DNA from 4 places in the Agrobacterium sp. 22-210-1 genome. Region 3 is predicted to be linked to each of the others. Evidence: riboswitches for the same ligand, from Rfam matches in the RefSeq annotation. Region 3 holds a riboswitch; each other region holds the start of a gene.

Region 1 (4,919 bases), on a different contig from region 3:
TTTCGGATGGGTCCAGAAACGATGGTCCCCAGGCAACGGCTCGGGATCTGTGACGTCGATCACCGCGCCGGAAAGCCTGCCGCTGTCGAGTGCATCGAGGAGTGCGCCATGGTCGAGCTGTCTGCCGCGCCCGGCATGGACGAGAGCCGCGCCATCCGGCAGCAGGCCAAGGCGCTCGGCATTTAGAAGCCCGGTAGTCTCGTCCGTCAGCGGCAACAGGCAGACGAGGATATTGCTGGTGGAAAGAATGGCTTTCAGCCCATCATCGCCGTGGTGGCAGGTGACGCCATCGATCTGGCGCGGAGAACGGCTCCAGCCGGCAAGCGGAAAACCGAAAGGTTTCAACCGTTCCAGTGCCGCAACGCCCAGCATGCCGAGGCCGAGAACGCCGACCCGGCATTCCTCCGCCTGCCGCTGGCCCGGCAGGGCTTTCCATAGGTTTTGGCGCTGCTGTTCCAGATAGGCCGGCAGGTTGCGGTGAAGGGCAAGCACGCCGAGGCAGACATATTCCTGCATCATACGGATGATGCCTTCATCCACCATGCGCACGACCTTCACCGTTTCCGGGATTGCATCGATGTGAAACTGGTCGACACCTGCGCCGATCGAAAACAGGATTTCGAGATTGCGGTAACGCGCGATATCCTCTGGCACCGTCCATGTGATGAGGTAACGCACCGCATCGGGATCGACAGTGGCGGCATCAATTGAAAACGGCAGGCCCGGCAGTTCGGTGGCGAGAGCCTGCCGGAAGATTTCGCCGCGCTTTGCGTCGGAATTGAAGAGAAACGTCATCTGAAATCCGTCATTCGGTTAAGCGGCGCAGCGGCGGCCGAGTGTTTCCAGCATCGACTGGCAGGCGGCAAGTTCGCCCGCGGTTATGAATTCGTCCGGCTTGTGGGCGCGGCCGATATCGCCCGGGCCGCAAATGATGGCATCTATTCCCGCCGCCTGGAAAAGCCCGGCCTCCGTGCCGTAGCTGACGGCTGCGAGGTTGGGGGTGCCGGTCAGTTGTTCCAGAAGCAAAGCAAGCGGCGCTTCGGCTGGAAGCGATAATGCGGGGTAAGCGCTCATCGGTGTCCATTCGATATCGACGCCCGTTGCGGCAAGCGCTTCGACGGCGCTTTGTACCGGCTCCAGCAGGGCGAGTGGTAAGACGCCCGAAATTGCCCGCGCTTCCAGTTCGATGGTGCAATGATCGGGGATGATGTTGATCGCCTGCCCGCCCTTGACCGTGCCGATCTGCAGCGAGGAATAGGGCGGCTCGAAGGTCGCCTCGAAAGGTCCCCGCGTCAGCGTATCGGCGGTTTGGACCGCCTTTGCCATGATGCCGGTCATCAGGTGAATGGCGTTTATCCCCTGATCCGGACGTGAGGAATGGCCGGACCGGCCGCGCAGGGTGATGCGCGCTGCGGCCTTGCCCTTATGGGCGCGAACGGCGCGCATATTGCTGGGTTCGCCGATGATGGCGCCCGCCGGCGGGGCACAAAGCTGCGGCAAGCTGGCGATGAGATGGGGAACGCCACGGCAGCCCGCCTCCTCGTCATAGGAAAAGGCAATATGCACCGGCCGTTCAAGCGCCATGCGCGAAAATGCCGGTGCTGCAGCGAGCACAATGGCGAGAAACCCTTTCATGTCGGTGGTTCCGCGCCCGTAAAGCCGGTCGTTTTCGGTTCTCAACCGAAACGGATCGGAAGACCATTCCGGTTCTCCGGCCGGCACCACATCCATGTGGCCGGAGAGGATGTAACCGGCGCGATCGGCCGGGCCGAACGTGGCGAAGAGGTTGGCGCGGTCGCCCTCCGGACCCGGCAACAGCGAGACTTTCGCGCCTTGGCTTTCCAGGTAGTCGGCGATCCATCCGGCAATATCGCCATTGGCGGTGCCGACAACGGACGGGAAGGCGACGAGACGCTCAAGGATTTCGATTGCGTTCATGGTCGTCCCCGCTGGTCGTCCCCACTGGCCGGTCGTTTATGCTGGCCGGATTATTCCTCGCAGAAGCTTAGAGTGGCCGGCGGCGTTTATCTGCTGAAATGCCGGTGATTTCGGTAGATTGTTGTGTCCTTCCAGTGCTTTCAGAAAATTCCTGCCGGCAGGGCCGGTTATCTTCGGATGTCATGGGCTGGGCTGCCGGGACCGAAGGTTCCGCGCCGGAGGGAATGAGAGCCGTTTGCTATGGAGCTGCTCAAAGTCGATAGTTTCGAGTTGCGGACCGTGGATATCGCGGATGTGGAGGCGGATCACCTGCATGCCCTCTCCATGGCTGTCGGATGGCGGTATCATGCCAATGAATGGTGTTTCCTGCGCCAATGCGGTGTCGGCCTTGCGGCGCTGGACGAGATCAACCGGGTTGTCGCGACCGCCATGCTTTTTCCCTATGATCGGGCTTTTGCGACGCTTGGCATGGTCATCGTTTCCCCACGCCTGCAGGGGCAGGGCGTAGCACCCTGGCTGGTCAGGCAGCTTGTGGCGAAATATCCTGCCGCTGCCTTGCGGTTGAATGCCACGGAGGTGTCGCGGCGGCTTTTTGCGGGGCTCGGTTTTACCGGAGATACGGAAAGGGTGCATCTTCTGCGCGGCAAGCCCCGCTGCACCACTGAAACGCCGCAGCTTGGCAAGAAGCAGAGGATCGAGCCGGTTTCGGAAGATCATCTGTCCGCCGTGGAAGATCTGGACCGGGAGGCTTTCGGCGTTTCACGCCGGGGCGTGCTGCGGCGTCTCCTGCGGGAAAACACCGGCTATGGCCTGTTCGAGGCGGATCGTCTGGCCGCCTTCGCGCTGCGGCGGGCGGCAGGGCGGGGCCACATCATCGGCCCGGTGGTTGCGGAGGGGGAAGCCGAGGCAGTCGCGCTGGTCAGGCGGCATTTTGCCGATCTCGACGACCAGCTTGTCCGGCTCGATGCCGTGCGCGATGACGGTTTTTTCACCGATTTTCTGGCGCAATCCGGGCTGGTGGTGATTGAAACACTGACGACGATGTCAAAAAATGCACCGCAGCCGGCAGGCACCGGCTCTGCTGGTATCTTTGCTCTGGCAGGCCCATCCCTTTGCTGAAGCGCGCCGCATCCCATCGAATTCATGTCACGCATTTTGGGTTCCTGTCGTGTGCATGCGTTTGTCGCAGGACAGTTTTCACACCCTTGGGAGACATTCTTTGGCGATTGACGCCTCGCCTCTTGCCCCTTATGTGAGAAGACGACGGTTCCTGCAGCCGAAAGGCGAAGGGATTAATAGGGAACATGGTGCGGGTGATTTTCATCGCCCAATGCCGTGGCTGCCCCCGCAACTGTAAGCGGATTGCCGCTCATCCCCGTGACGCCTTAAAGGCGTCATGCCACTGCATTCTCCGGAATGCGGGAAGGCAGATGAACGGCGCAAATCCGTGAGCCAGGAGACCTGCCGTCAAAATATGAACCATCGTTACGGGCGGGGAAGCCCGGAGGAGGAAATTGTAATGTTATTTCATAACATTTGGTTTGCGTCCCGTCGTTGTTCTCCGTACAAGACGTTCCGCTGTTGCTGCGCGTTCTAACGCCTGCTGCTCTGGAACAAGCGATTTAATTTCGACTGGAGAACACATGTTTAATCCTGGACGCCTGCCGGCCTATGCCGGCCTTCTGGCCGCTGTGCTTGCGGTTTTGCCTGCCGCTTCCGCTCATGCTGCCGAAACGGTCTATCCCCTGACGATCAACAGCTGCGGTCAGGACATCACCTTCAAACAGGCGCCCGCCCGCACGGTATCCGTTGGCCAGAGCACGACCGAGGTCCTTTATCTGCTGGGCGTTGCCGACAGGGTGGTGGGTACGGCGCTGTGGATCGGCCCGGTTTTGAAGGGTTATGAGGAGGCCAACGCCAAGGTGGAGCGGCTGGCCGACAATGATCCGAGTTTTGAGGCCGTTGTCGGCAAGAGGCCCGATCTCGTAACGACGCAGTTCCAGTGGCAGATCGGCCCCGAAGGTGTTGTCGGAACACCGGCGCAATTCGCCGAACTCGGTATTCCCGTTTATACCTCGCCTGCCGATTGCGTCGGCAAGGATAATTCCGGCGGCGGTGACGGCGTGCGCAAGACTGGCTTCACCATGGAGCTGATCTATCAGGAAATTCGCGATCTCGCGAAAATCTTCAACGTGCAGGATCGCGGCGAAGAGGTTGTCGCCGATCTGAAGAAACGTGAGGAGGCAGCCCGCGCCAAGATCGCTTCGGCGAATGGCAAGATTTCCGCCGTCTTCTGGTTCTCCAGCGCCGAACTGGATATCGACCCTTACGTGGCGGGCCGCCATGGCGCGCCCGGTTACATCATGTCGGCGCTCGGGCTGAAGAATGTCATCGAAAGCGATGAGGAATGGCCGACCGTTGGCTGGGAAACCATCGCCAAGGCCAATCCGTCCGTCATCGTCGCTGGCAAGATGGATCGCCGCCGTTTCCCGGCCGATGACGTTGCCGTCAAGCACAAGTTCCTCGCAGACGACCCCGTGGCCAGCATCATGCCCGCCGTCAAGCAAGGCCATGTCTTCGACATGGATGCGCAGGCGATGAACCCGACCATCCGCACGATCGAAGGCATTGAAACGCTGGCCGAGGCGATTTCGGCCGCCGGTCTCGCCAAGTGAACGGTTTTTCCGTCAATCTCGGCAGGGCGGGGCTGGCTTTTGCCGCGCTTGCCCTGCTGCTCGTCGCGCTGATGGCCGGAGCGGCCATCGGTGAGACCGCCATTCCCTTCGACGTGGTGGCGAAAACCATCGCCAACCGTGTCTTTCATGCCGGTTACCCGCTGGAGCCGCTGGATGAGGGCATCGTCTGGAGTTACCGTCTGAGCCGCGCCGTTGTCGCCGCCTGTTGCGGCGCTTCGCTGGCGCTTGCCGGTGCGGTGCTGCAATCGCTTTTGCGCAACCCGCTGGCCGACCCCTATATTCTCG
Region 2 (4,919 bases), on a different contig from region 3:
CATCGGTGGCGTGGCGCCTTTCAGATGTAAGGAGGACCGGCAGTTCATGGCCGATATGACCCAATCCAATTCCACAGCGTCGCAAAAGACGGAAAAGACAGGCTCGATAACGCGCTTCATCAGTGCCACGGAGCTGGATACCAGGCTGCTCGGCATGGTCGGGGCGCTTCTTCTGATCTGGATCGGATTTCATATCCTGTCTGGCGGCCTGTTCCTGACGCCGCGAAACCTCTGGAACCTTTCAGTGCAGACCGCGTCCGTGGCTGTCATGGCAACCGGCATGGTGCTTGTCATCGTCACCCGCAATATCGATCTGTCGGTCGGGTCGATCCTCGGTTTTTCCGGCATGATCATGGGGGTCATGCAGGCGGAAATCCTGCCGCAGCTTCTCGGTTTCGAACATTGGGCGACATGGATCGTCACGCTTCTCACCGGCATTCTCGTCGGCGGCGCGATCGGCATGTTGCAGGGTTCGATCATCGCTTTCCTGAACGTGCCATCTTTCATCGTCACGCTCGGCGGGTTGCTGGTCTGGCGCGGTGGCACCTGGTTTATTACCAGCGGGCGTACCGTTGCGCCGATGGATTCCACCTTCCGTCTGATGGGTGGCGGCACCAATGGCTCGATTGGCGCGACATGGAGCTGGATCGCCGCCGTCGTCGCCTGCGTCGCCATCGTGGCGGCCATCCTGAATTCCCGCCATCAGCGTCGCCGTTTCGGTTTTCCGCTGCGGCCGGTCTGGGCGGAATATTTTCTGGTGGCGCTCGGCTGCCTCATTGTTATCGGTTTCGTGGCGGTGGTGAACAGCTATCCCTGGCCGATCAACATTGCCCGCAACTATGCTGACGCCAATGGCATAACCTGGCCGGAAGGCGGGTTGTTCATTGCGCACGGCATTGCCGTTCCGGTGCTGATGGCGCTTGCGGTTGGTGCGGTCATGACCTTCATCGCCACGCGGCTGCGCTTCGGGCGTTATGTCTTCGCCATTGGCGGCAACCCGGAAGCGGCGGAACTCGCCGGTATCAAGACCCGCTGGGTCACGGTGAAGATCTTCACGCTGATGGGCGTTCTCTGCGCCATTGCCGCGGCCATCTCCACCGCCCGCCTCAACGCGGCCACCAATGCGCAAGGGGAGCTGGACGAGCTTTACACCATCGCGGCGGCTGTCATCGGCGGCACCTCGCTTGCCGGCGGTGTCGGAACCATAGCGGGCGCGATGCTCGGCGCGCTCGTCATGCAGTCGCTGCAATCCGGCATGGTGCTGGTGGGTATTGATACGCCCTTCCAGCGCATCGTCGTCGGTGTGGTTCTGGTCGTCGCCGTCTGGCTCGACACCATCTACCGCGCCCGCGCCAAGTAAGAACCGAGGAGAACTCCTATGACGGACCAAGTCACGCCCCTCGTGGAAATGCGCAATATTTCCATTTCCTTCGGCGGCATCCATGCGGTGGAAAACGCCTCTGTTGACCTTTTCCCCGGTGAGGTGGTCGCCCTTCTCGGCCACAACGGCGCGGGCAAATCGACCCTTATCAAGATCCTCTCCGGCGCCTACCGGCGCGATGGCGGCGATATCCTCATCAATGGCGAGGATGCGGATATCCGTAATCCCCGCGATGCCAAGAAATACGGCATCGAGACCATCTACCAGACGCTTGCCGTGGCCGACAATGTCGATGCGGCGGCCAATCTTTATCTCGGTCGCGAGCTGAAAACGAAATGGGGCACGCTTGATGATGTCGCCATGGAAGCCTCAGCCCGCGAGGTGATGGGGCGTCTCAATCCCAATTTCCGGCGGTTCAAGGAGCCGGTGAAGGCGCTGTCCGGTGGCCAGCGGCAGTCCGTCGCCATTGCCCGCGCCATTCTGTTCGATGCCCGTATCCTGATCATGGATGAGCCAACGGCGGCACTCGGGCCGCAGGAGACGGCGCAGGTGGGCGATCTCGTCAAGGAGCTGAAACGGCAGGGCATCGGCATCTTCCTCATCAGCCACGATATTCACGATGTCTTCGATCTTGCCGACCGGGTCTTCGTGATGAAAAACGGCAAGGTTGTCGGCCATGCCCGGACTGAGGATGTCACTAAAGACGAGGTTCTGGGCATGATCATTCTGGGCAAGGTGCCCTCAGGTGCTGTTCCGGGGCCGGGCGCGGTCGCATCCTGAACTGGGGAAATAAAGACATAAAGATTTCTTTATGTCTATTGACATCGTGACGCCTGTGGTGAGAAATGCTGGCGTCATGGTTCTCCGGGCCTGAATGTTTCAATCTCGGAGCTAAGAGGGAATCCGGTGCGCCGACGATCGGCAAGGCCGGAGCTGCCCCCGCAACTGTAAGCGGCGAGCCTTTGTCCATCCACGTCACTGGGGTGAAAACCCCCGGGAAGACGGGCAAAGGCGACGACCCGTAAGCCAGGAGACCTGCCAGGACAAAATAACGTCCACGGGCGGGGTGTCCCGGTGGTTGCTGCAATGGTTCGGCAAAGGTCGGGCCTGCACGCGTCCGCTTTACCCATGCCCCCACAACCAAATGGGGTATGACAATGCCAAACAAGACCATTCCAGTCGCATCGCTCGGTTTTCCGAGAATTGGCCGCCATCGCGAATTGAAGTTCGCGCTTGAAGGCTTCTGGTCGGGAAAGATCCCCGAGACGGAACTTCTTGAAACCGCCGCCAGGCTGCGCGCCGAAAACTGGGTGCTTCAGCGCAAGAAGGGAATCACCCACATCCCCTCCAATGATTTCTCCCTCTATGATCATGTTCTTGATGCAGCCGTGATGGTGGGTGCCATTCCCTCGGTTTACGGATGGGAAGGTGGAGACGTTTCCCTGTCGACCTATTTTGCCATGGCGCGTGGCAGCCAGAGCGAGGCCCATGCGGATTGCGGCCACGCCCACGGGGCAGATGACCTTCTCGGGTTGGGCGTTCGGGCGCTGGAGATGACCAAGTGGTTCGACACGAATTATCATTACATGGTGCCGGAGGTTTCCGAGGATCAGCATTTTGTGCTCACCTCGCAAAAGCCGGTCGAGCATTTTCTTGAGGCGAAGGCGCTCGGCATTCACACTCGTCCCGTCATCCTCGGTCCGGTCACCTTCCTGAAGCTTGCCAAGGCGCGGGAGGCCGTTTTCAAGCCGCTCGATCTGCTGGCGAAGCTATTGCCTGTTTACGAAGAACTGCTGCGCCGCCTGCATGCGGCCGGTGCGGACTGGGTACAGATCGACGAACCAGTTGCGGCGTTGGACCTTTCCGAGGGTGAACGCCATGCGCTCACGATGGCCTATCAGACCTTGTCGAAAGCCGCGCCGGATTTGAAAATCCTCGTTGCCACCTATTTCGGTGGGCTTGAGGACAATCTGGAATCCGTTGTGGCACTTCCGGTCGCAGGTCTTCATATTGATCTGGTGCGTGCGTCCAATGAGTTCGAGGCTGTGCTGAAGGCTTTGCCCGCAAATCGCGTCCTTTCGCTTGGTGTCATTGATGGTCGTAACATCTGGCGTGCCGATCTTGCGGCAATCGTTGATCGGCTGGAAGCGGCCATTGCCGCACGGGGCGTAGAAGCGTTTCAAATTGCCCCTTCCTGCTCGCTGCTGCATGTTCCCGTCGATCTCGAACTGGAAACCGGCCTTGATGCCGACCTGAAAAGCTGGCTTTCCTTCGCCACCCAGAAGCTCGGCGAGCTTGCGACGCTCGGCAGGGCGCTCGGTGAGGGCAAGGTTGCGGTTGCGGCTGAACTGGGCGCGGCTTCGAAGGCAGCTGCCACACGCGCCTCGTCGCCAAAGGTGACGAATACAGCCGTGCAGAAACGTATCGGAACGATCGGCGAGGCCGACAGGCAGCGGACGAGCGCCTTTGCCGAACGGCAGAAGGTGCAGGCGCAGGCCATCACCCTGCCGCTCTTCCCGACGACGACCATCGGCTCCTTCCCGCAGACGCCGGAGGTGCGCAAGGCCCGGTCCGCGCATGCGAAAGGTGCCCTGACAGATGCGCAATATGAAGGCTTTCTGCAAAAGGAAACCGAAGCAACCATCCGTTGGCAGGAAGAAATAGGTCTCGATGTCCTCGTTCACGGCGAGTTCGAGCGCAACGACATGGTGCAATATTTCGGCGAGCAGCTTTCCGGCTTCGCTTTCACCCAGCACGCATGGGTGCAGAGTTACGGCTCGCGTTATGTCCGCCCGCCGATCATCTTCGGCGATGTGTCGAGGCCGAAACCGATGACAGTCCGCTGGTGGGAATATTCGCAGTCACTCACTGATAAACCCGTCAAGGGCATGCTGACCGGTCCGGTAACGATCCTCAACTGGTCTTTCGTGCGCGACGATATCGCCAGAAGCTTGACATGCCGGCAGATCGCGCTGGCCATCCGTGATGAGGTCAATGATCTCGAGGCGGCAGGCGCGCAGATGATCCAGATCGATGAAGCAGCTCTTCGTGAAGGTCTGCCGCTTCGGCATCGGGATTGGCAGCACTATCTCGGCTGGGCGGTGGAGTGCTTCCGCATTTGCTCGAGCGGCGTGGGCGATCACACACAGGTCCACACCCATATGTGCTATTCGGAGTTCAACCAGATCATCGATGCGATTGCCGCAATGGATGCCGACGTGATTTCCATCGAGACCTCACGCTCGAAGATGGAACTGCTGGATGCTTTCCGGACCTACAAATATCCGAACCAGATCGGCCCCGGCGTTTACGACATCCATTCGCCGCGTGTACCGGCCGTCGGCGAAATGGTTGACCTTCTGGCACTGGCGCGGGAGCGGCTTGACGATCGGCAACTCTGGATCAACCCGGATTGCGGCCTGAAAACCCGCAAATGGGTAGAGGTGAGGCCGGCGCTCGTCAACATGGTCGCCGCAGCTGCGGAACTTCGGCGCGCGCTGCCCCGATAATAGGCGAGGCCCGGCGAAAAACCGGGCCT
Region 3 (4,919 bases):
CAACCCCATCAAGGACCTCTACAAGATGCAGGTCTATGCCATTTCCAGCTGGCGCAACGGTAATGTGCCGCCGGGCGCGCTCGGTCCTTCCGGCGAGGTGATTCCCGCCAATATCATCGCGAAGGCCCCGTCGGCCGAATTGCGCCCCAACCAGACCGACCAGGATTCGCTGCCGCCCTATCCGGTGCTGGACGATATTCTGGAATGCCTCGTCGAGAAGGAAATGTCGGTCGAGGAGATTCTGGCGCGCGGCCATGATGTGGCGACGGTGCACCGGGTGGAGCATCTGCTCTACCTTGCCGAATACAAGCGCCGGCAATCGGCGCCGGGCGTGAAGATCACCAAGAAGAATTTCGGCCGTGACCGGCGTTATCCGATTACCAACCGGTTTCGTGACAGGTGATTGGTCGCGCGCGCAGGTAGAAGGTTGTTCCGCTGAGCTTGCCGCGTGTTTCTTCTCCCCGGCGGGGAGAAGGTGGCCCGAAGGGTCGGATGAGGGGGCAACCTCTCGGTTTGTCTCTACCGTTTCCCCCTCATCCCGCTGCCGCGGACTTCTCCCCGGCGGGGAGAAGAAACAAGTGGCTGCGCTTGGTCCGCAAGAGACCTTCGTGCTTAGAAAGACGGCGCGGACACGCCGCGCCGCCTATTCATCTCAAATAACCTGCCCCACATCGATGCGGTTGCCGTCAGGGTCTTCAAAAACAAAGGCGCGCAGGCCATAATCCTTGTCCTGCAGGCCCTTGATGATGCGCAACCCGTGGCTCTTGCAGAGCGCGTGCAGCGCATCGACATCGCTTACCATCATATGCGCCACGTTGAAGGGCGCTGCCTTATGGGTGGGCTGCAATGTCAGGTGCAGTTCGGCATTGCCCTGTTTGAGGATCATGAAACCGACGGGGTTGCCGTTTTCGAAGGTTTTTGTGAAGCCCAGCACACCGACATAAAAATCATGGGCCTTTTCGATATTTCTGACAGGAAGCATTGCGGCGATCCGGCCGAAGCGGATGCCGTGATCGGCGATGGTATTCATCGCGGAACCTCGGATCTGGGAGAAACGGGGAGGGTTACGGGCGGTGCCGGAACGCTGGCGTTTTTTCCGATTTGAATTTGCAGGACGGTGCCTGCGGTCATAGGATCATAATCACCGTGGCGGCGAAAGCAAACGGAATGTCTGCACCAGCCAAGGGACCGATCCAGACTATCGACAGCCCGGGAGGCAGCATGCGCAGTTCCATCGAAATCTTCAACATCCGCACCCGGCAGATGCGGGTGGTGTGGCAGACGCCGGAATTGTTCGAAGCGCCGAACTGGTCGCCGGATGGCAAATATCTGCTGTTGAACAGCGAGGGGTTGCTCTATCGCCTGTCCCCATTCGGTGACGCCTCACCGGAGAAGGTCGATACCGGCTTTGCGACGCAATGCAACAACGACCACGGCATTTCACCTGACGGTTCGCTCTATGCCATTTCCGACAAGGTAGAATTCGGCAAGAGCGCCATTTATCTTTTGCCATCGACGGGCGGCACGCCGAAGCTGATGACGAAGAACCTTCCCTCCTACTGGCACGGCTGGGCGCCGGACGGGAAGAGTTTCGCCTATTGCGGCATTCGCGATCAGGTCTTCGACATCTATTCCATGGATATTGAGAGCGGCGTCGAAACACGCCTTACCCATGGCGAGGGCCGCAATGACGGGCCGGATTATTCGCCTGACGGTGGGTGGATCTATTTCAATTCCAGTCGCACGGGGCTGATGCAGATCTGGCGGGTGCGGGTGGACGGTTCCGCCGTCGAGCGCATTACCGACAGTTCCTATGGTGACTGGTTTCCACATCCGTCTCCCAAAGGTGACAAGGTGGTGTTTGTCTCCTATGGCGGCGATGTCTTCGACCATCCGCGTGATCTTGATGTGCGGGTGCGGCTGATGGATATGGATGGCGGCAATGTTGAAACGCTGTTTGATCTTTTCGGCGGGCAGGGGACGATGAACTCGCCCAACTGGTCACCTGACGGGGATGAATTCGCTTATGTGCGCTATTTCCCTGTGGAATGATGCGATTTGGTTTTCGTTGAGGTCACATTGCCGCACCGCCCTTACGATACTTGCATTCGCAAGTCCTCTTGATCATAAGTTTTCTCGTCAGGTGCCCGCCCTTGCGGCGGGAGAATCGGGAATTCGGTGAGAAACCGGAACGTGCCCAGCGCTGTGAGGCGGATGCCCTTTTCACAAGCCACTGAAGTTATTCGGGAAGGCGAAAGGGGCGGATGAAGTCGAGTCAGAAGACCGGCCTGGCAGGATAGACCGAACCGCGCGGACGGCGGCAGGTTGCTGAAGAGGCGCGTTGTGCGCGCGAAACCGGTATGGTTTCGGCACCGGCGCGCCCGCATTGTTGGGGTTAAACGATGCCGACCGATCCGTCCGCTGGCGATCCATTGCAAGCCAGCCCATTCGACCATGCGCTTTCGCCCGCCCGCCCGTTTTCCGGTGCGGAGCGCGAGGCGATCTACCGCGCCATCGAGACGCGCCGCGATGTGCGCGACCAGTTCCTTCCCGATCCGCTGCCGGACGAACTTGTCGAGCGTCTATTGAAAGCGGCGCATTCGGCTCCCTCGGTCGGTTTCATGCAGCCGTGGAATTTCACGCTCGTCACTGATGCTGCCATCCGTCAGGCGGCCTTTGTGGCCTTCAGCCGCGCCAATGAAGAGGCAGCGGCGATGTTTACGGGCGAGCAGCAGGCGCTTTATCGCAGTCTCAAGCTCGAAGGCATCCGCAAGGCGCCGCTCAGCATCTGCGTCACCTGCGATCCCACACGCGGTGGCAAGGTGGTGCTGGGCCGCACCCATAATCCGCGCACGGATGTCTATTCCACCGTCTGCGCCATCCAGAACCTCTGGCTCGCGGCGCGTGCCGAAGGCGTCGGCGTCGGCTGGGTCAGTATTTTCCACGATAGCGACATTCGCACCATCCTCGGTATTCCCGACCATATTGAAATTGTCGCCTGGCTCTGCCTCGGTCGTGTCGATGCGCTCTATAACGAGCCGGAACTGGCGGTGAAAGGCTGGCGGCAGCGCGTGCCGCTGGAGGAGCTGGTGTTTCGTAACCGCTGGGGCGGTTGACCGGCGACATCCACCCCTCCCGGCCGAAGCCGGGAAGGGTGGTGGCGACCGTCTCTTCAAACGACGGTGCAGTTAAAAAGATTGAGGATGGGGTGAATGGGGCTGGCGAGGCTGATCGCGCCGCTTGCGCCCCAGAACAATCCGACGACATTGTTGCCGGCGGTGTCGATGACAGCGCTGCCGCTATCGCCCGGCTGGCTGAAGACCTCGCCGGCGCGGCGCGGCGATATGCCGATCTGGTTGCGCATATTCGGCTGCTGCACGTCGTAAAAGCCGGAAACGACGCCATTGGTGATATTGCTGGTCACGCCCGATTTCGTGACATTCATGTTGAGCGCCGCAACGGCCGCCCCCACCGGCGAGGGGAGGTTGTAGATTGCGCCGATGGTGGCGAGCCGGCCATTCGCCGGGCTGGCGACGGCCGCATCGACGCCATAGGTCGTTCCCTGATAGACGATGTTGCCTTTCTGGAAAGCGACGATATTGGCGGCAAGATCGCCAAACCAGGTGCGCGCCGGCTGCGACACGTCATCGCCGACCTGGGCATTGTCCCGGCAGATGACATGCTCGTTGCTCATGATCAGCGGCGTTCCGTTGGCGGCCCGGACGACCAGCCCGATGGTGCCGACGGTGTCGGTCCAGGACCAGTAATCCGGGCTGCCGCTGATGCCGCCGACCATCGGTTCCACGACTTTTTCGCGCGGGTTGTCGGAGAGGCGTCTGGGGTGATCCTTCCATTCCGTCCCGGGCGCGGGCAGTTCTCGCACCGCCTCGCTCGGGCGGTCGAAGGATCCTTCCCGCACCTGCAGCGGCGCGCCGCCCAGCGTCGTCATCAGACCCGCCTTCAGCGATGGGTCCGGCGCGCGGTGGTAAAGGATCAGGCCAAGCTCCTGTGTCAGTTCGCCGGCGGCGTCCTCAAGCAACCCGACGCCGATCGCCGTGACGCCGGGTATGCCTGTCAGCTGATGGTAATGCCGCTCCTTGAGCGCGGTGAGTTCCTCGAAAGTCATTCGCTTGCCTCATGGAAAAAGGGGTGAAGGATGGATGTCTGGTTTTTTAGGTTTTTTTCGTTTTTCTTCGAATCACGAAAACACTCCAACTCCTTGTTTTGACGCATTCCCGGACGGAAAACCGGGTTCCACTTTTCCTGGAAATGCTCTTAAGGGGCGGCGCGCCCGTTGGGGTGAAGGGCTGCGCCGCCCGTGCCCCGCGAGCCCTCAATTCAGCGGAATGATCTTGCCGCTGGAGGGAGCGCCGCCGCCGGCTGGCGGAGGACCGCCAGCCGCCGCCTGATCGGCCAGCATGCGGTATTGGGAGGTGCCTTTTTCAGTGCTGATGGTGCCGGAAACCGTGTAGAGATAGACGTCACCGGAGACGGCGTAGTCGTTGTTCTGATTGTTCACATAGAACTCGATCTCGACCGTCGACATATTGGTTGCGCGTTCCAGGAAGGCCTCCATCAGCATGGTGATCTGCTGATCCGTCAGGCCCTTGGAGCGCATTTCCTGTTTGGTCTTTTCATAAGAGGCGGAAGCGCCGCCGCCGCCGAAGAACCATGTCCAGACCGAAAGATTGGCGCTGGCCGTGGTCTTTTCGTATTCGTTGATCTCCTCGCGGTAGGAAGCATCCAGCATTCCGAGCGCAAGCGTGTTGAGGTCCTTCACATCCTGGCTGGAAAGCGCCGAGATTTGCAGCTGGGCCTTGATTTTTCCCGTGGTATGCGCCGGCACGGTATAGGAAATGCCGGTCAGCTGTCCCATGCCGGAGACCGAGATGGAATAGGATTCCTTCGCTTCGCCTGTC
Region 4 (4,919 bases), 740 kb from region 3:
CCTGACGGCACCGATAAGACCAAAGGACCGAAAAAATGACCGAAGATAGCTCCCTTACACTGGAAAGACCGCCCGTCGTCATCATTCGCGGCGCGCGCAAGACGGATTTGCCCGAGCTTAACGAGATGATCACGCTGCTTGCCTCCTACCACGGCGATGCGGCGGCAATCACGCCGGCCAAGCTTGAGCGCGACCTGTTCGGCCCCCTGCCCTGGGTGCATGGCCTTGTCGCCGAAGCCGATGGCGCGCTGATCGGCTACGCACTGCTTCTGCCGCTCTACAGGGCGCAGGAAGGCCGGCGCGGGCTTGAGCTGCACCATCTCTTCGTGCGCGACGGCCATCGCGGCCACGGCACCGGCCAGCATCTGGTTTCCCGCGCCCGTGATATCGCCAAGCGGCTGGGTTGCGACTATCTTTCCGTCAGCGCCACAACCGGCAATGTGGCGGCGCATCGTTTCTACGAAAACATGGATTTCGCGCCGCGTCCGGTTACCGGCATGCGCTACATGCAGTCCATCGCCTGATCAAAACCGACGGAGACGGCCATGACACGGATCGCCATTGCGCTGGCACAGGATTTTGCGGACTGGGAACCGGCGCTGCTTGCAGCGGCGGCACGCAGCTATCTCGGCGTCGAGATCGTTCAAGCCAGCCCGGACGGGCGGCCGGTAACATCGATGGGCGGGCTGAATGTGACACCCGAAACCTCCCATGCTGCGCTTGATCCTGACAGCATCGATGCGCTCGTCATTCCCGGCGGTCTCAGCTGGGAGAAGGGCGCGGCCGCCGATCTTGGCGGGCTGGTGCATCGCTTTCGCGAAAAGGACCGGCTGGTTGCCGGTATCTGTGCGGCGGCAAGCGCGCTGGCGGGCACGGGTATCCTGAACCATGTCGCCCATACCGGCAATTCGCTCGCCTCACACAAGGCCTATCCGGCCTATAATGGCGATGGTCTTTATCGCGACCAGCCGAAGGCGGTCAGCGATGGCGGCATCATCACGGCAGCCGGCAGCGCGCCGGTGAGTTTTGCGGTGGAAATTCTGAAAAACCTCGGCCTCTTTGGTCCGGAAGCCGGCGGAACTTCAGGTTTTTGCAGCGGAGCATCGGTAAGGCGCAGCCGTCTTGATGCCGTACAATCTCTCCACCTCCCCGTCATTCCGGCCTTGAGCCGGAATCCAGCCGACGCGCGTCTGCGCGGCGAGAAGAGTCTTTTCAGCCCAGGGACCTGGGCTGGCCGGATACCGGCTCAAGGCCGGTATGACGGAAGTGGGAACATCAGGCCAGTCAGTGCCGATCAAGCACCCGGCAGACACGCGCCGCAAACTCCGGCCCCTCGCCGGCAATCGCACGGCGGATATCGCGGCTGTTCAAATGCAGGCTGCGGCCGGCGGGCAAGTTTGAACGTTTTATCTTGGCGATTGCCGCAGCGGCAAAGGCAGCTTCGTGGTCATAAAAATAGGCAAGCGCCGCATCACGATCGGGACTTTTGCCCAGAGCGGCCTTGAAGGCAAGGCGGTGCACGGCGCAGAAAGCGCCGTGACCGGGAACGGCAAAACGCAGCGCATCGAGTTCGTCACTCCACTCCGCTGCGTCCTGCATGGATTTACGCCGACTGGAAGCGTTTCAGGAAAAACGCGCTCAATGTTCCAAGCAGCGCCCAGAAAACGAAGCTGGTGATGGTGGCGGCAACGATGAACTGCCGTTCCAGCGGCAGCGGCGCCAGCGCATGTTCGCCTTCCGGCGGCAGCGGCGCGCCCACCACATGCGGCGCGACGATCAACACCAGAGCCATAACGATGGCCCAGGGCTCGCGGCGAAACGCGATCAGTGCAATGCCGCCGGCGGTTGCGGCAACCGTCGAGAGCCACCAGATCTGCCGTGCCTCAAGTGCTGCGGCCGGGCTTCCCGGCAATTCCGGCGGCAGGCCGATCATCGGTGCGAGCATCACGGCGGCAAAACCGGCAACGCCCCACAGAAGGCCTTCGCGCCAGCCGGCATCGGTGCCGCGCAGCGAGATGAGACCGGTCAGAACAAGCGCGTAACCGATGGCGGTCAGCACATTGGCAGCAACAGTATAGGCGGTGCGCTCGAAACCATCGGCTGGAGCCCATGCCTCGTCATTATGCTCATGGGCGGGAACAGCAGCGCCGGGTGCTGCCGCATCATGGCTATGGGCCGCTTCGCCGCCGGCGCTTTCAAAGGTTTCGGCCTGAAGGATGAGCGGCGTGGTGCCGAAAGCCTGCATGGCCGAGACGGCCAAACCGCCGACGATGCCGACCAGGACGGCGGTAAAGACGATATTGCGAAAAAATGACATGCCGTTTTCCCTCAATGGCAGGGGAAGGCATTGGCATGACGCGTGTCATGCGCGGCATTGTGAACGGCTTCCACATGCGAAAAGCCGACAAAACCGACGACGAACAGGCCCAGCACGATCGCCGTCAGCGATTGCGCGAAGCTGCCCGTTTTTGCTGAAACGGCTGCATTGGCCGTATTCTGCTGGATAGACATGGTGACCCCTCTCCCGGCGCGACCCCGCGCCATAAGAAGCGGCCGAATGGCCAAAGCCACAAGACCGCATATGATACACTTCACCACGGGGATACGAGACTGACACAGGGATATCGAACCGACGACCCTGACATTCCGCTCTTCCGGACACCCCGCCGGCATGGACATTTCCGCGATGGCAGGTCTCCTGGCTTACGGGTCAAAACCTGAAACACCTTCCCGGCATCGCCCTCGCCTTGAATAGGGGCGAGATGGCTTGCCAGTGGCATTTCGTTTCAGGCTCTCCGCTCACAGTTGCGGGGGCAGCCACGAATGAGGATCGACTCCCTATCGTGTTCCCTTTTCACCTTCCGGAACGCCCGGAAGGAACCATCACGGTCATGTTATCCGCCGGGTAAGTGCGGGAGTCAATGGCGGCGAGATGTTCATACGGCCGGCAACGCACCTCATTCAATGTCATCCGTCGGGCGAAGTATCGCCTTACCGAGACGGGATCGCCTTAAGGTAGGCGGCAATGGCATTGCGGTCTTCGGCGGTCAGACGCGCCATGTTCTGCTGCACCTTGACCATGGAGCCGCCGACGCTGTCGAATTCCGGGGTGAAGCCGGTTTCCAGATAACCGGCAATATCGGCCGTCGTCCAGGCGCCGATGCTCTGAGAGCCGGGCGTGATATCGGGGATACGGCCCTCGCCTTCCGGGTTGGGGCCGCCGGCCAGCCATTTGTCTTTCAGGAAACCGCCGAGAGCATCGCGCGGGGTATGGCATTCGCCGCAATGGCCCGGCCCTTCCACCAGATATTGGCCGCGCAGCAATTCGGCATTGGCATTGGCAAGCTCGACGCGCGGCGGTGCGGAGGTGTCGAAATACAGGAACTTCCAGCCGCCGAGCGCCATGCGCAGGTTGAAGGGAAACGGCAGATCGTGATCCGGCGCGTCATTCTGGCTGGCCGGCAGGGTTTTCAGATAACCGAACAGGTCGTTGACATCCTTCTGCGTCATGCGCGCATAGGAAGCGTAAGGGAAGGACGGGTAAAGATGTTCGCCGTTCTTTCCCACCCCGCGCGTCATGGCATCGCCGAATTCCGCCAGCGTCCAGCTGCCGATGCCGTGCTGCGGATCAGAGGAAATATTGGGCACATGGAAGGTGCCGAAGGGACTTTTCAGCGGCTGCCCGCCGGCGAGCGTCCGCAGCGCGTCACCCGTGGCATCCGGTGCGGCATGACAGCTTGCGCAGCCACCCGCCCAGAACAGCGTTTCGCCATTGGCCAGATCCGGCTCGCCGAGGCTGACCCAATGGCTGGGCGCCTGACGCTGCGGCGCGGTGACCCAGGCGAAAATGCCATAGCCGGCAATGGCCGCGATCACGGCCCCGCCCACAAGCTTCGTCCAAATGGAAGACATACCCCTCTCCCCATTCCCACCCGAGTTGATCAGGTGTCTTTCAACGTGAAAAAACGCCGCCGGGAAGCGGCGTTTTGAAATTCGTGATTATTTCTTCAGACGATAGGTCTGGTGGCAGGTGCCGCAATCGGCGCCGAGCGTCTGCATGGCGGTGGTGACGCCCGCCTGATCGGTGGGGAGATTGGCAAGAACCGTATCGGCATCAGTACCGAGCTTGGCCGCCTTGGCCTTGAAGTCCTCGAAATTTTCCCAGATGGCCGGAGCCGCCGCGCTGCCAGTCTCGGTGCCGGCGGGGAACTGTTCGGGGAAAGCCTTGGCGTTGGTGCTGATGGTCGTGACGGCAGCCTTGACGGCTTCGGCATCGAAGGGCTTCTGGCCCTTGGAGATGGCAGCGAGCGCACCCATGGAACCGCCAATCTGCTTCATCATGCCTTCGCGTTTTTCGACTTCGCCGGCAGCATAGACCGCTCCGGCGCAAAGACAGCCGAAAAGCATGGCCGCCGCGATGGTTTTCAGTTTCATACACTCTCTCCTTGATTCCGGCAGGTGCCGGACGCTTGATGGAACGGCGCGAGGATGCCCTTCCCGCATGGCGAAAAGAAGTCACATTGCGGTGAATTCCGCCGTGAAAACAGAAGTCTAGAGTATCAGGCCGAAAAGTATCTGACGGTTGTCCCACAAGACCCCGTGACAAAACAACGGGCCTTGGCAGAGCATTCGTTGGTGTGCGGGGAATGGCCTCCCTGGAGCGGCAGTATCTGTTCCTCTTATTCGCCGAGGCTCCACGACAGGGCTTCCCAAAATGTCAGCAGCGCTGCGGCAACCAGCATGAAACCGGCAGCGCGACCGATGAAGATCGTGGCACCGGGGGAAGACACCAGCCATTGCCGGCTTTTATCCGCCGTCAGCGCCAGCGCGCCATAAACGGTAAACTGCGTTACCGCCACCATCGCGCCCATCACCAGCCCCTGCATCCAGATCGGACCATAGGCAGGTTTGAGAAATTG

The links. Region 3 has a riboswitch for cobalamin ahead of bluB (5,6-dimethylbenzimidazole synthase). Riboswitches for the same ligand answer to the same signal wherever they lie in the genome.
Region 1: it holds a riboswitch for cobalamin, as region 3 does, so the genes downstream of both, ACQZ5F_RS14990 (ABC transporter substrate-binding protein) here and bluB (5,6-dimethylbenzimidazole synthase) in region 3, are expected to answer to the same signal.
Region 2: it holds a riboswitch for cobalamin, as region 3 does, so the genes downstream of both, metE (5-methyltetrahydropteroyltriglutamate--homocysteine S-methyltransferase) here and bluB (5,6-dimethylbenzimidazole synthase) in region 3, are expected to answer to the same signal.
Region 4: it holds a riboswitch for cobalamin, as region 3 does, so the genes downstream of both, ACQZ5F_RS08845 (CbtB domain-containing protein) here and bluB (5,6-dimethylbenzimidazole synthase) in region 3, are expected to answer to the same signal.

What each region holds. Positions count from the first base shown of each region.
Region 1 covers NZ_JBNWCI010000002.1:448,384-453,302, reverse strand. The annotation lists gene ACQZ5F_RS15005 (2-hydroxyacid dehydrogenase) at 1-795, opposite strand, end outside; gene argE (acetylornithine deacetylase) at 814-1,938, opposite strand; gene ACQZ5F_RS14995 (GNAT family N-acetyltransferase) at 2,179-3,057, shown strand; cobalamin riboswitch at 3,186-3,421, shown strand; gene ACQZ5F_RS14990 (ABC transporter substrate-binding protein) at 3,582-4,613, shown strand; gene ACQZ5F_RS14985 (FecCD family ABC transporter permease) at 4,610-4,919, shown strand, end outside.
Region 2 covers NZ_JBNWCI010000002.1:721,476-726,394, reverse strand. The annotation lists gene ACQZ5F_RS16350 (sugar ABC transporter permease) at 56-1,360, shown strand; gene ACQZ5F_RS16345 (ATP-binding cassette domain-containing protein) at 1,379-2,161, shown strand; cobalamin riboswitch at 2,222-2,438, shown strand; gene metE (5-methyltetrahydropteroyltriglutamate--homocysteine S-methyltransferase) at 2,539-4,890, shown strand.
Region 3 covers NZ_JBNWCI010000001.1:1,014,860-1,019,778, forward strand. The annotation lists gene ACQZ5F_RS05190 (NAD+ synthase) at 1-403, shown strand, start outside; gene ACQZ5F_RS05195 (glyoxalase superfamily protein) at 653-1,030, opposite strand; gene ACQZ5F_RS05200 (TolB family protein) at 1,222-2,052, shown strand; cobalamin riboswitch at 2,125-2,306, shown strand; gene bluB (5,6-dimethylbenzimidazole synthase) at 2,403-3,116, shown strand; gene ACQZ5F_RS05210 (chymotrypsin family serine protease) at 3,173-4,126, opposite strand; gene ACQZ5F_RS05215 (hypothetical protein) at 4,334-4,919, opposite strand, start outside.
Region 4 covers NZ_JBNWCI010000001.1:1,759,636-1,764,554, forward strand. The annotation lists gene ACQZ5F_RS08825 (GNAT family N-acetyltransferase) at 36-524, shown strand; partial or broken gene ACQZ5F_RS08830 (type 1 glutamine amidotransferase family protein) at 546-1,110, shown strand; gene ACQZ5F_RS08835 (hypothetical protein) at 1,285-1,599, opposite strand; gene ACQZ5F_RS08840 (CbtA family protein) at 1,604-2,317, opposite strand; gene ACQZ5F_RS08845 (CbtB domain-containing protein) at 2,329-2,511, opposite strand; cobalamin riboswitch at 2,672-2,900, opposite strand; gene ACQZ5F_RS08850 (cytochrome c) at 2,992-3,912, opposite strand; gene ACQZ5F_RS08855 (c-type cytochrome) at 4,000-4,434, opposite strand; gene ACQZ5F_RS08860 (LysE family translocator) at 4,680-4,919, opposite strand, start outside.